One region of the Streptomyces sp. NPDC001513 genome, then DNA from elsewhere that is predicted to be linked to it. Evidence: predicted binding sites of a transcription regulator. Region 1 holds the regulator's gene; the other holds the start of a gene.
What was found. The regulator HrcA, encoded in region 1, represses chaperone genes, less so after heat shock. The targets are predictions, from matches to a motif close to TTNGCACTCNGNNNNNCNGAGTGCNAA.
Positions count from the first base shown of each region.

Region 1 (6,027 bases):
ACGAGGTGTCCAACTGGGCCACCTCGGAGGCCGGGCGCTGCCTGCACAACGAGCTGTACTGGCGCGGCGCCGACTGGTGGGGCGCCGGGCCGGGCGCGCACTCGCACGTCGGCGGGGTCCGCTGGTGGAACGTGAAGCACCCGGGAGCGTACGCCGCCGCGCTGGCCGAGGGCCGGTCTCCGGGCGCGGGGCGCGAGCTCCTCTCCGAGGAGGACCGGCGCGTCGAGCGGATCCTGCTGGAGCTGCGCCTCGTGGACGGGGTCCCGCTGTCCCTGCTCGCCCCGGCCGGCCTCGCCGCCTCCCGCAAGGCCCTCGCGGACGGTCTGCTGGACCCCGCGCCGTACGAGGCCGGGCGGGCCGTCCTGACCCTGCGCGGCCGGCTGCTGGCCGACGCGGTGGTCCGGGACCTGGTCGACTGATCACTCGCCGGAGTGAATCGCTGCGAATGAGGGCAGGCGCGGCCTAGCCTGTTCGTAGCCTTCTGTCGCATACCCGGCGGCAGAAGTGGAGGGCACGGAGATGACCGCTGTGGACGATCGCCGGATGACCGAGTACTTCGAGAGCTTCGAGGCTCCCGAGGGGGTCAAGGTTGAGCTCCTCAGGGGGGAAATCGTGATGATGGCGGGGCCCGACGTGGTCCACAACCTGTTCGTCCTGTTCGTCCAGCGGCAGATCCCCGTGGGGCGCTTGTACCCGCTCCAGACGCAGGACGTGGACATTCCGGCGGAGTCGTCCGAGCCGCAGCCGGACCTCGTGGTCCTGCCCAGCGAGGCAGCGCCCGAGTCGGGCCGGTTGGTGCCCGCTCAGGCTCTGGCGATGGTGGTCGAGGTCGTCTCCAAGACCAGCAAGCTGCGCGACTATGTGACGAAGCGCTCCATCTACGCGGCGGGCGGCATCCCCACCTATTTGATCATCGACCCCTTCCAGGCCAAGTGCGTGGTGCTCACCGAACCCTTCGGCGCCGGAGAAGAAGCCGACTACCGGACCGAGCGGACCAGCAAGTTCGGTGAACCGGTCCCGCTCGACGTCCTCGGTGTCACGCTCGACACCACGGAGTTCGGCACCCTGCCGTAGCTCAAACCGGTGCCGTGACGAAGTCGATCAGCTCCTCCACGCGGCCCAGCAGCGTCGGCTCCAGGTCCTTGTAGGACGTCACCCGGGACAGGACGTGCTGCCAGGCGGCGCCCGTGTTCTCCGGCCAGCCCAGGGCCCGGCAGATGCCCGTCTTCCAGTCCTGGCCGCGCGGGACCACCGGCCACGCGGGAATGCCCAGCGCCGACGGCTTCACGGCCTGCCACACGTCCACGTACGGGTGGCCCACGATCAGGACGTCCGGCGAGGTCACCGAGGCCGCGATGCGGGACTCCTTCGAGCCGGGCACCAGATGGTCCACCAGGACGCCCAGGCGGGCGTCCGGGCCCGGGGCGAAGTCGGCGACGATGGCCTGCAGGTCGTCGATGCCCTCCAGGTACTCCACCACCACGCCCTCGATGCGCAGGTCGTCGCCCCAGACCTTCTCGACCAGTTCCGCGTCGTGGCGGCCCTCGACGTAGATGCGGCCGGCCCGCGCCACCCGGGCCCGGGCGCCCGGAACCGCGAGCGAGCCCGAGGCCGTACGGGCCGGCGCCGACGGGCCCCGGGGCGGGCGGACCAGGGTGACGACCGCGCCCTCCAGCAGGAAGCCCCGCGGTTCCATCGGGAACACCCGACGCTTGCCGAAGCGGTCCTCCAGGGTCACCGTGCCCGCCTCGCAGGCCACCACCGCGCCGCAGAAGTCCGTACCCGCCACCTCGACCACCAGATCGGGCTCGGCCGCCACCTCGGGCACCGCCCGGGGGCGCTTCCACTGCGGGGTCAGGTCGGGGGAGTACTCGCGCATCCGGCCGACAGTAGGAGAGCGGCCCGCGTCATGTCTCCGACACGCCGAAACGGATTGCCAGTGTGGCGCGTTGCGCACGGACGAAGTCCGCCGAGACCACCGCTCCGTGACCCGGCACGTACAGCGCGTCGTCGCCGCCGAGCGCCAGCAGCCGGTCCAGGGCGGCGGGCCACTGCCGGGGCGTCGCGTCCGGACCCGCCAAGGGCTCGCCCGACTCCTCGACCAGGTCCCCGCAGAACACCGTCTCGCGCTCGCCCGGCACGAAGACGGCCAGGTCGTGCCGGGTGTGCCCGGGCCCCACATTGGCCAGCAGCACCTGCAGCCCGCCCAGTTCCAGCGTCCACTCGCCCGACACCAGGTGCTTCGGCACCACCAGCAGGTCCACCGCCTCGGCCGCCTCCGGCTCCGCCAGGCCGTGCCGCACCGCGTCGCCGCGCAGCTCCTCACGGCCCGTCGACAGCAGCGCGTCCAGCCCGACCGCACCGAACACCTCGGCCCCGGAGAAGGCGGCCCCGCCCAGGACGTGATCGAAATGGCCGTGCGTGAATGCGATATGGGTCACGTGCCGACCCGTCAGCCGCTCCGCCTCCGCGCGCACCTGTGCGCCCTCCCGGAGACAGGAACCGGGGTCGATCAGGAGGACCGACTCGTTGCCCACCACCAGTCCCACGGTGCAGTCCCACACCGGCAGCCGCCGCCGGCCGGCCCGCCCGGTCAGCCGTTCCCAGCCTTCCTCTTCCCAACGCACGTCCATGCCGCGACGCTACCCTGGCGGGCCTCCCTTGCCAGGGTCTTACTACCCGGCCGTACACTGAGCGGGGGATCTCTGGCACTCGAACGGACAGAGTGCCAACGAACACGGCAGAACACGGCAACGGACCACAGCTGGAGGTGTGCGCGATGCTCAGCGAACGCAGACTCGAAGTGCTGCGCGCCATCGTCCAGGACTACGTCGGGACGGAGGAGCCGGTCGGCTCCAAGGCGCTCACCGAGCGGCACCGGCTCGGCGTCTCGCCCGCGACCGTGCGCAACGACATGGCCGTGCTGGAGGACGAGGGCTACATCGCCCAGCCCCACACCAGCGCCGGCCGGATCCCCACCGACAAGGGCTACCGGCTCTTCGTCGACAAGCTGGCGGGGGTCAAACCGCTGTCGACGCCCGAGCGCCGGGCCATCCAGAACTTCCTCGACGGCGCCGTCGACCTCGACGACGTCGTCGGCCGCACGGTGCGGCTGCTCGCGCAGCTCACCCGGCAGGTCGCGGTCGTGCAGTACCCGAGCCTGACCCGGTCGACCGTCCGGCACGTGGAGCTGCTCTCGCTCGCTCCCGCGCGCCTGATGCTCGTACTGATCACGGACACCGGACGGGTCGAGCAGCGGCTCATCGACTGCCCGAGCCCCTTCGGCGAGGCCTCGCTCGCCGACCTGCGGGCCCGGCTCAACAGCCGGGTCGTCGGACGGCGCTTCACCGATGTGCCCCCGCTCGTCCAGGACCTCCCCGAATCCTTCGAGGCCGAGGACCGCGGCACGGTCTCCACCGTGCTCACGACACTCCTCGAAACCCTGGTCGAGGAAGCCGAGGAACGGCTGATGATCGGCGGCACCGCCAATCTCACCCGCTTCGGACACGATTTTCCCCTGACGATCAGGCCGGTGCTCGAGGCGCTGGAGGAGCAGGTCGTGCTCCTCAAGCTGCTCGGCGAGGCCAACGAGTCGGGAATGGCCGTACGGATCGGGCATGAGAATGCCTACGAGGGACTGAACTCCACGTCCGTCGTCTCCGTCGGTTACGGTTCGGGCGGCGAAGCAGTCGCCAAACTCGGCGTGGTCGGACCGACCCGCATGGACTACCCCGGAACGATGGGAGCGGTACGCGCAGTGGCACGTTACGTCGGACAGATCCTGGCGGAGTCGTAAGTGGCCACGGACTACTACGCCGTTCTCGGCGTGCGCCGCGACGCATCGCAGGACGAGATCAAGAAGGCCTTCCGGCGGCTCGCGCGCGAGCTGCACCCGGACGTGAACCCCGATCCCAAGACGCAAGAGCGTTTCAAGGAGATCAACGCCGCCTACGAGGTCCTCTCGGACCCGCAGAAGAAGCAGGTCTACGACCTCGGCGGCGACCCGCTGTCCTCCTCGGGCGGCGGCGGAGCGAGCGGCTTCGGGGCCGGCGGCTTCGGCAACTTCTCCGACATCATGGACGCCTTCTTCGGGCAGAGTCAGCAGCGCGGCCCGCGCTCGCGGACCCGGCGCGGCCAGGACGCCATGATCCGGCTGGACCTGGAGCTGGACGAGGCGGCCTTCGGGACGACCAAGGACATCCAGGTCGACACGGCCGTCGTCTGCACCACCTGCTCCGGCGAGGGCGCCGCACCCGGCACCTCCGCGCAGACGTGTGACATGTGCCGCGGCCGCGGTGAGGTCTCGCAGGTCACCCGGTCCTTCCTGGGCCAGGTCATGACCTCGCGCCCCTGCCCGCAGTGCCAGGGCTTCGGCACCGTGGTCCCGACCCCGTGCCCCGAGTGCGCGGGCGACGGACGGGTCCGCTCCCGCCGCAGCCTCACGGTCAAGATCCCGGCCGGTGTCGAGAACGGCACCCGGATCCAGCTCGCGGGCGAGGGCGAGGTCGGCCCCGGCGGCGGCCCCGCCGGCGACCTGTACGTGGAGATCCACGAGCTGGCGCACCCGACCTTCCAGCGGCGCGGGGACGACCTGCACTGCACGGTGACGCTCCCGATGACGGCGGCCGCACTGGGCACGAAATGCCCGCTGGAGACGCTGGACGGCCTGGAGGAGATCGACATCCGGCCCGGCACCGGCTCCGGGCAGGCGATCCCGCTGCACGGGCGGGGCGTCACCCACCTGCGCGGCGGCGGGCGCGGCGACCTGATCGTCCACGTCGAGGTCACCACCCCGGGCAAGCTGGACGCCCAGCAGGAGGAACTGCTGCGCCAGCTGGCGAAGCTGCGCGGCGAGGAGCGGCCGATGGGCCAGTTCGCGCCAGGTCAGCAGGGGCTGTTCAGCCGCCTGAAGGACGCGTTCAACGGTCGCTGAGCGGCCGGCGGACACCGCCGAGAGCCCGGCCAGGGGATTCCCTGCCGGGCTCTTCGCATGGGCCCGGCGGCGGCCCCTGACCGGGGCCGGAAGCGGACTATGCCAGGCGAATGCCATGATTCGGCCCCATGAGCGGGACATGGCACGATGCAGTCCATGTCCTCCGCACCGTACGGTCTCTCTCCTTACCCGATCGTGCAGGCTCCCATGGCGGGCGGCGTCTCCTGTCCGCCGCTCGCCGCCGCCGTGTGCGAGGCGGGCGGGCTGGGCTTCCTGGCGGGCGGCTACAAGACCGCCGACGGGATGTACCAGGAGATCAAGCAGGTGCGCGCCCTGACCCGGCGCCGTTTCGGCGTCAGCCTCTTCATGCCGCAGACCGGGTACGTGGATCCGGCCGCCGTGGAGGCGTACCGCGGGCAGCTGGCCGGTGAGGCGAGCTGGTACGGGATCTCGCTCGCCGAGGAGGACCTCATCGGCACGAGCGACGACGGCTACGACGCCAAGCTGGCCATCCTCCTCGAAGACCCGGTCCCGGTCGTCTCGTTCGTCTTCGGCTGTCCCTCCTCCGCGGCCCTCGCCGCCCTGCGCAAGGCCGGTACGTACACGGTCGTCACGGCGACCTCCGTCGAGGAGGCCCGTACGGCCCAGCAGGCGGGCGCCGACGCCGTGTGCGTCCAGGGCGTCGAGGCGGGCGGCCACCAGGGCACGCACCGCGACGACCCGCAGGCCGACGGCACGGCGGCCGTGGGGCTGCTCGCGCTGGTGGCCCAGGTCCGGGAGGCCGTGGCCCTGCCGATCATCGCGGCGGGCGGCCTCATGCGGGGCTCGCAGATCGCGGCGCTGCTCGCGGCGGGCGCCGAGGCGGCGCAGCTCGGGACGGCCTTCCTGGCCTGCCCGGAGTCGGGGGCGGACCCCGTGCACAAGAAGGCGCTGACCGACCCGCTGTTCGTCCGGACCGAGCTGACCCGGGCGTTCTCCGGGCGGCCGGCGCGGGGGCTGGTGAACCGCTTCATGCGCGAGCACGGCCCGTACGCCCCGGCCGCCTACCCCCAGGTCCACCACCTGACCTCGGGGCTGCGCAAGGCGGCCGCCGC
Region 1 is NZ_JBIAVU010000013.1:81,544-87,570, forward strand. Features, by position in the region: gene hemW (radical SAM family heme chaperone HemW) at 1-419, shown strand, start outside; gene ACFYZ4_RS27535 (Uma2 family endonuclease) at 520-1,074, shown strand; gene ACFYZ4_RS27540 (DUF3097 domain-containing protein) at 1,076-1,879, opposite strand; gene ACFYZ4_RS27545 (MBL fold metallo-hydrolase) at 1,908-2,633, opposite strand; gene hrcA (heat-inducible transcriptional repressor HrcA) at 2,780-3,796, shown strand; gene dnaJ (molecular chaperone DnaJ) at 3,797-4,933, shown strand; gene ACFYZ4_RS27560 (nitronate monooxygenase) at 5,090-6,027, shown strand, end outside.

Region 2 (6,027 bases), on a different contig from region 1:
AGGACGACTCCGGCAACCCGACGCACTCCTTCAAGGACCGCGTCGTGGCCATCGCCGTCGAGGCCGCCCGCGCCTTCGGCTTCACCACCCTCTCCTGCTCCTCCACCGGCAACCTGGCCGGCGCCGTCGGCGCCGCGGCCGCCCGCGCCGGCTTCCGGTCCTGCGTGTTCATCCCGCACGACCTGGAGCAGGGCAAGGTCGTCATGGCCGGTGTCTACGGTGGCGACCTGGTCGGCATCGAGGGCAACTACGACGACGTCAACCGCTTCTGCTCCGAGCTCATCGGCGACCCGCTGGGCGAGGGCTGGGGCTTCGTCAACGTCAACCTGCGCCCGTACTACGGAGAGGGCTCCAAGACCCTCGCCTACGAGATCTGCGAGCAGCTCGGCTGGCGGCTGCCCGACCAGCTCGTGATCCCGATCGCCTCCGGCTCGCAGCTGACGAAGATCGACAAGGGTCTGCAGGAGCTGATCAAGCTCGGCCTCGTCGAGGACAAGCCGTACAAGATCTTCGGCGCCCAGGCCGAGGGCTGCTCCCCGGTGTCGACCGCCTTCAAGGCCGGTCACGAGGTGGTCCGCCCGCAGAAGCCGAACACCATCGCCAAGTCCCTCGCGATCGGCAACCCGGCGGACGGCCCGTACGTCCTGGACATCGCGCGGCGCACCGGCGGTTACGTCGAGGACGTGAACGACGAGCAGGTCGTCGAGGCCATCAAGATCCTCGCGCAGACCGAGGGCATCTTCGCCGAGACCGCGGGCGGCGTGACCGTCGGCGTGACGAAGAAGCTCATCGAGAACGGGCAGCTCGACCCGACGCTGACCACCGTCGTCCTCAACACCGGCGACGGCCTGAAGACCCTGGAGGCGGTGGCCGCGGAGAGCGGGCAGACCGCCACCATCCGCCCGAGCCTGGACGCGTTCCGCGCCGCCGGCCTGGTCTGACCATCTCCCCCTGCTCTACCGGAAAGGCAGCAGCGCCATGAGCGTCAACGTCCGCATCCCCACCATCCTGCGCACCTACACCGGCGGTCAGGCCGAGGTGCCCGCCGAGGGCGCGACCCTCTCCGAGGTCATCCAGTCCCTGGAGGCGAGCCACCCGGGCATCGCCGCGCGCGTCCTGGACGACCAGGGCAAGCTGCGCCGTTTCGTGAACGTCTACGTCAATGACGACGACGTGCGTTTCGAGGGCGGGCTGGAGGCGAAGACGCCGGACGGCGCCGGCGTCTCGATCATTCCGGCCGTCGCGGGCGGTTGCTGATCCTCTCGGCCCCTTTGTCGCCCGACAGGTGACACGCGCCAACCGAAATTGCCCCCTCCGCTAAAAGCGGAGGGGGCAATTCTGCTTGATTGGGCGCGGTAGAGTTGGGGAAGTCCCCTCCGCCGGACTTGCCCGCTGCATATGAACGGGTCGCGTGAGGGTCGACATCGGGTCAACATGCAAGCGCGGTATGGGGCTTTGGCGAGATATGTCAGGCCCGAGTTGCCCTGGAGTATGGCAAATTTTCACTCTATTTCAATGTTTCCCGGTGTCCAGAATTCTCGTCGGATTGACCTGTTGCAGACAGCACTCGCGCAGATACATTCAGCCTCGGTCGACGCGTTCCGACGCAAGTTCTGACCCGGGAACGCGAAGTGCGTTCCCGCGCAAGGGCCAGTAATAGGGGAGTTAGGCATGGCTCAGGGCACCGTCAAGTGGTTCAACGCGGAGAAGGGCTACGGCTTCATCGCGGTCGACGGTGGTGCGGATGTGTTCGTCCACTACAGCGCCATCCAGATGGACGGGTACCGCACCCTTGAAGAGGGTCAGCGGGTCGAGTTCGAGATCTCGCAGGGCCAGAAGGGTCCGCAGGCGGACATGGTCAAGCTCGCGCTCGGCTGAGTCCTGGAGCGATCGACCACCGACGCACAGTGTTCAACGAAGACCTGCAAGACCATACGAGGGGCCCACATCCCGGACACGGGATGCGGGCCCCTCGTACGTGCGCCCGCGCCGCGCCCGCCCCGTACCCGCCCCGTGCCCGGAAGCGGCGGGGCGTTGGCCCAAGCCGCTTGCACTCGGGGGTGCCGAGTGCTAATCATTGGCATTAGCACTCTCCGGGTGAGAGTGCTACCAAACGAGGACCGGGTCGGTGAGGCCCGCAGGGTCCGGCGGGAAGGAACCGCCGGGCACTCAGGCCGTCCGTCGCGGGCGCGGGCGCGGTCCGGGAGCAATCCACCGCTGTCCGGGAGGACCACTTCAGATGGCCAAGATCATTGCGTTCAACGAGGAGGCCCGGCGCGGTCTCGAGCGAGGCATGAACCAGCTCGCCGACGCCGTCAAGGTCACCCTTGGCCCCAAGGGTCGCAACGTCGTCCTTGAGAAGAAGTGGGGCGCCCCCACGATCACCAACGATGGTGTCTCCATCGCCAAGGAGATCGAGCTCGAGGACCCGTACGAGAAGATCGGCGCCGAGCTGGTCAAGGAAGTCGCCAAGAAGACGGACGACGTCGCGGGCGACGGTACGACCACCGCCACCGTGCTGGCCCAGGCGCTCGTCCGCGAGGGCCTGCGCAACGTTGCCGCCGGCGCCAACCCGATGGCCCTCAAGCGTGGTATCGAGAAGGCCGTCGAGGCCGTCTCCGCCGCCCTGCTCGCCCAGGCGAAGGATGTCGAGACCAAGGAGCAGATCGCTTCTACGGCCTCCATCTCCGCCGCCGACACCCAGATCGGCGAGCTCATCGCCGAGGCCATGGACAAGGTCGGCAAGGAAGGCGTCATCACCGTCGAGGAGTCGCAGACCTTCGGTCTGGAGCTCGAGCTCACCGAGGGCATGCGCTTCGACAAGGGCTACATCTCGGCGTACTTCGCCACCGACATGGAGCGCATGGAGTCGTCCCTCGACGACCCGTACATCCTGATCGTCAACTCCAAGATCGGCTCGGTCAAGGACCTGCTGCCGCTCCTGGAGAAGGTCATGCAGTCCGGCAAGCCGCTGCTGATCATCGCCGAGGACGTCGAGGGCGAGGCGCTCTCCACCCTCGTCGTCAACAAGATCCGCGGCACCTTCAAGTCCGTCGCCGTCAAGGCCCCGGGCTTCGGCGACCGCCGCAAGGCCATGCTCGGTGACATCGCCATCCTCACGGGCGGCACGGTCATCTCCGAGGAGGTCGGCCTCAAGCTGGAGAACGCCGGTCTCGACCTGCTCGGCCGCGCCCGCAAGGTCGTCATCACCAAGGACGAGACCACCATCGTCGACGGTTCCGGTGACAGCGACCAGGTCGCCGGTCGCGTGAACCAGATCCGCGCCGAGATCGAGAACTCCGACTCGGACTACGACCGCGAGAAGCTCCAGGAGCGCCTCGCGAAGCTGGCCGGCGGCGTGGCCGTCATCAAGGCCGGTGCCGCGACCGAGGTCGAGCTCAAGGAGCGCAAGCACCGCATCGAGGACGCCGTTCGCAACGCGAAGGCGGCCGTCGAGGAGGGCATCGTCGCCGGTGGTGGCGTGGCCCTGCTGCAGGCCTCCGCGGTCTTCGAGAAGCTGGAGCTCGAGGGTGACGAGGCGACCGGCGCCAACGCCGTGAAGCTCGCCCTGGAGGCCCCGCTGAAGCAGATCGCCGTCAACGGTGGTCTCGAGGGTGGCGTCGTCGTCGAGAAGGTGCGCAACCTTCCGATCGGTCACGGCCTGAACGCCGCGACCGGCGAGTACGTCGACATGATCGCCGAGGGCATCATCGACCCGGCGAAGGTCACGCGCTCTGCCCTGCAGAACGCCGCGTCCATCGCCGCGCTGTTCCTGACCACCGAGGCCGTCATCGCCGACAAGCCCGAGAAGGCCGGCGCCGGCGCTCCGGGCGGCATGCCGGGCGGTGACATGGACTTCTGATCGACCCCTGGCTCCGGCCCGAAGGTTGATCGGCTGTTCTCGAACGAGGGCGGCACCCCCCACGGGGGGTGCCGCCCTCGGGCGTTCCCGGCCGGCCGGCGCCGGTCCGGGGGAGGCGGTCGGGGGGCGCCGGTCGGGGGAGGCGGGGGTAAAACCGCTGGCCGGGGTGGGTGGGGGCGTGTGACCGTACGGCCATGGGGAATTCCGTCGCGTATCCGGTCCACCGATCCACCGATCCAGCCGAGGCGTACGCCAAGGCGCGCCGGCTGTGCGGGCTGCTGGTCCGCCGGTACGAGGAGGTGCGGGTGGGGGCCGAGCTGGGCACGGTCGCGGACGTGCGGCGGATGGTGGCCCTGCTGCCGCACGTGAGGTACGACCACACGGACATGCGCACGCACCCGGAGACGGACGAGCCCCTCTTCTTCGAGTTGGACGTGCGGACGGCCACCGATGCGGAGCTGGCCGTGGAGGTCCCGCTCGACTTCTCCTACACGGAACTGCCGGCCGCGGTGGCCGAGGAGGAGTTCGTCCGCGCGGTGGGGACGGGCCCCGCGTCCCTCAGCTGGGAGGGCAGCTGGCCCGACGAGCCCGAGCTGGGCTCGTACGCCTCGCCGAAGTACGACGGCGTGCAGCTGGTCCTCAACAGCGACGAGTGTGAATGGTCCCGGCAGGTCAGCGGGGTCCACACCGTCTACGTCCACGTCACCAAGTTCGGCGACCCGGGCCGCGCCGAGCGGCTCGCCGCCGCGATCGGCGGCAGCGTGCTGGGCGAGCCGGAGCGGGGCTTCTGAACCGATGGGAAGTTCTCGGGCCTACCCCGTGTTCCGGACCGACGACCTCGCCGAGGCCTACCGGCGGGCCCGGCTGCTGTGCGCGCGGATGAAGCCGCTCGACCCGGAGCTGTGGCTGGTGGCGCAGGCGCTCACCGTCGAGGAGGCCCGGGGGCTGGCGGCGCTCCTCCCGACGGGCGTGTTCGAGCCGTCGTACGACTGGGACCGGGACGTCTGGTTCACGGGCGCCGAACTGCCCCGCGCCGACCGGGAGCTGGCGGCCGAACTGCCGCTGACCATGGACGCGGACGTGGCTCCGGGCCCCGTCGAGCGGGCCTTCCTGCGGGCGCTGGGTGAGGGGGCGGCCAAGATGCGCTGGCGCGGGGAGTGGTCCTCCGAGGTCCCGTCCTGGTCGCAGGACTCGACGAACCAGCGGGTGGAACTCGACATCAACGAGGAGCATCCCGACGGCCGGCACACCGTCTACGTGCACTTCAAGTACGCCGATGAGGTGGGCGCGGCCCGTCTCGCGGCCGCGATCGGCGGGGCGGTGCTGGGTCCGGTGCAGGTGGGCCGCTGAGGCGCGTCGCGTCCCGGCCCTGGCCCTGGCCCGTCGTCCCGTCCCGGCCCGCATAGGCTGGGCGCATGGCTGATCTCTTCGTCAAGATCTGTGGGCTGAAGACCGCGCGGGACGTCGACGCCGCCGTGGCGGCCGGGGCCGATGCCGTGGGGTTCGTGTTCGCGCCCGGCAGCCCGCGCACGGTCGATGCCGCCACCGCGCGGGAGCTCGCCGCGCGGGTGCCGGACGGCGTGCTCACCGTCGGCGTGTTCCGGGGGCAGGCGGTCGCGGAGGTGCGGCGGTTCGCCGAGGAGAGCGGCGTACGGGGGGTGCAGCTGCACGGCGAGGAGGGCCCCGAGGACTTCGCGGCGCTGCGCGCCGAGGGCCGGACGCTGCTGCGGGCCACCGCCGAGCACGTGAAGCGCTGCGGCGAGTACGGCGAGGACCTGCTCCTGCTCGACGCCCCCGACCCGGGCTCCGGCAAGCCGTGGAACTGGGGCTCGGCGGACTTCACCGCGCCCGAGGGGCACTGGCTGCTGGCCGGCGGGCTGAACCCGGGCAACGTGCGGGAGGCGGTCGAGGTGACCGGCGCGTGGGGCGTGGACGTGTCCAGCGGGGTGGAGCGCGAACGCGGGGTGAAGTCGCCGGAGTTGATCCAGGGCTTCATCGAGGCGGCCCGGTCCGCCAGGCCGGCTGGGGCCCGGAGCTAGTTCGATCTTCGTAGCGACCGCTGAGTGCGTCGTGTTACGGTCTTTCTGTAGTGATCGTTACCGAACTGGGGGAGCTCATGCCGCACAAGAACGCGCTGGTCACGGGTGGCAGCAGGGGCATCGGCC
Region 2 is NZ_JBIAVU010000005.1:113,700-119,726, forward strand. Features, by position in the region: gene thrC (threonine synthase) at 1-941, shown strand, start outside; gene ACFYZ4_RS12490 (MoaD/ThiS family protein) at 979-1,257, shown strand; gene ACFYZ4_RS12495 (cold-shock protein) at 1,672-1,878, shown strand; gene groL (chaperonin GroEL) at 2,240-3,862, shown strand; gene ACFYZ4_RS12505 (hypothetical protein) at 4,057-4,653, shown strand; gene ACFYZ4_RS12510 (hypothetical protein) at 4,658-5,212, shown strand; gene ACFYZ4_RS12515 (phosphoribosylanthranilate isomerase) at 5,278-5,901, shown strand; gene ACFYZ4_RS12520 (glucose 1-dehydrogenase) at 5,979-6,027, shown strand, end outside.
Region 2: a site for HrcA is predicted at 2,048-2,074, ahead of groL (chaperonin GroEL). Genes of this name have one in related genera too.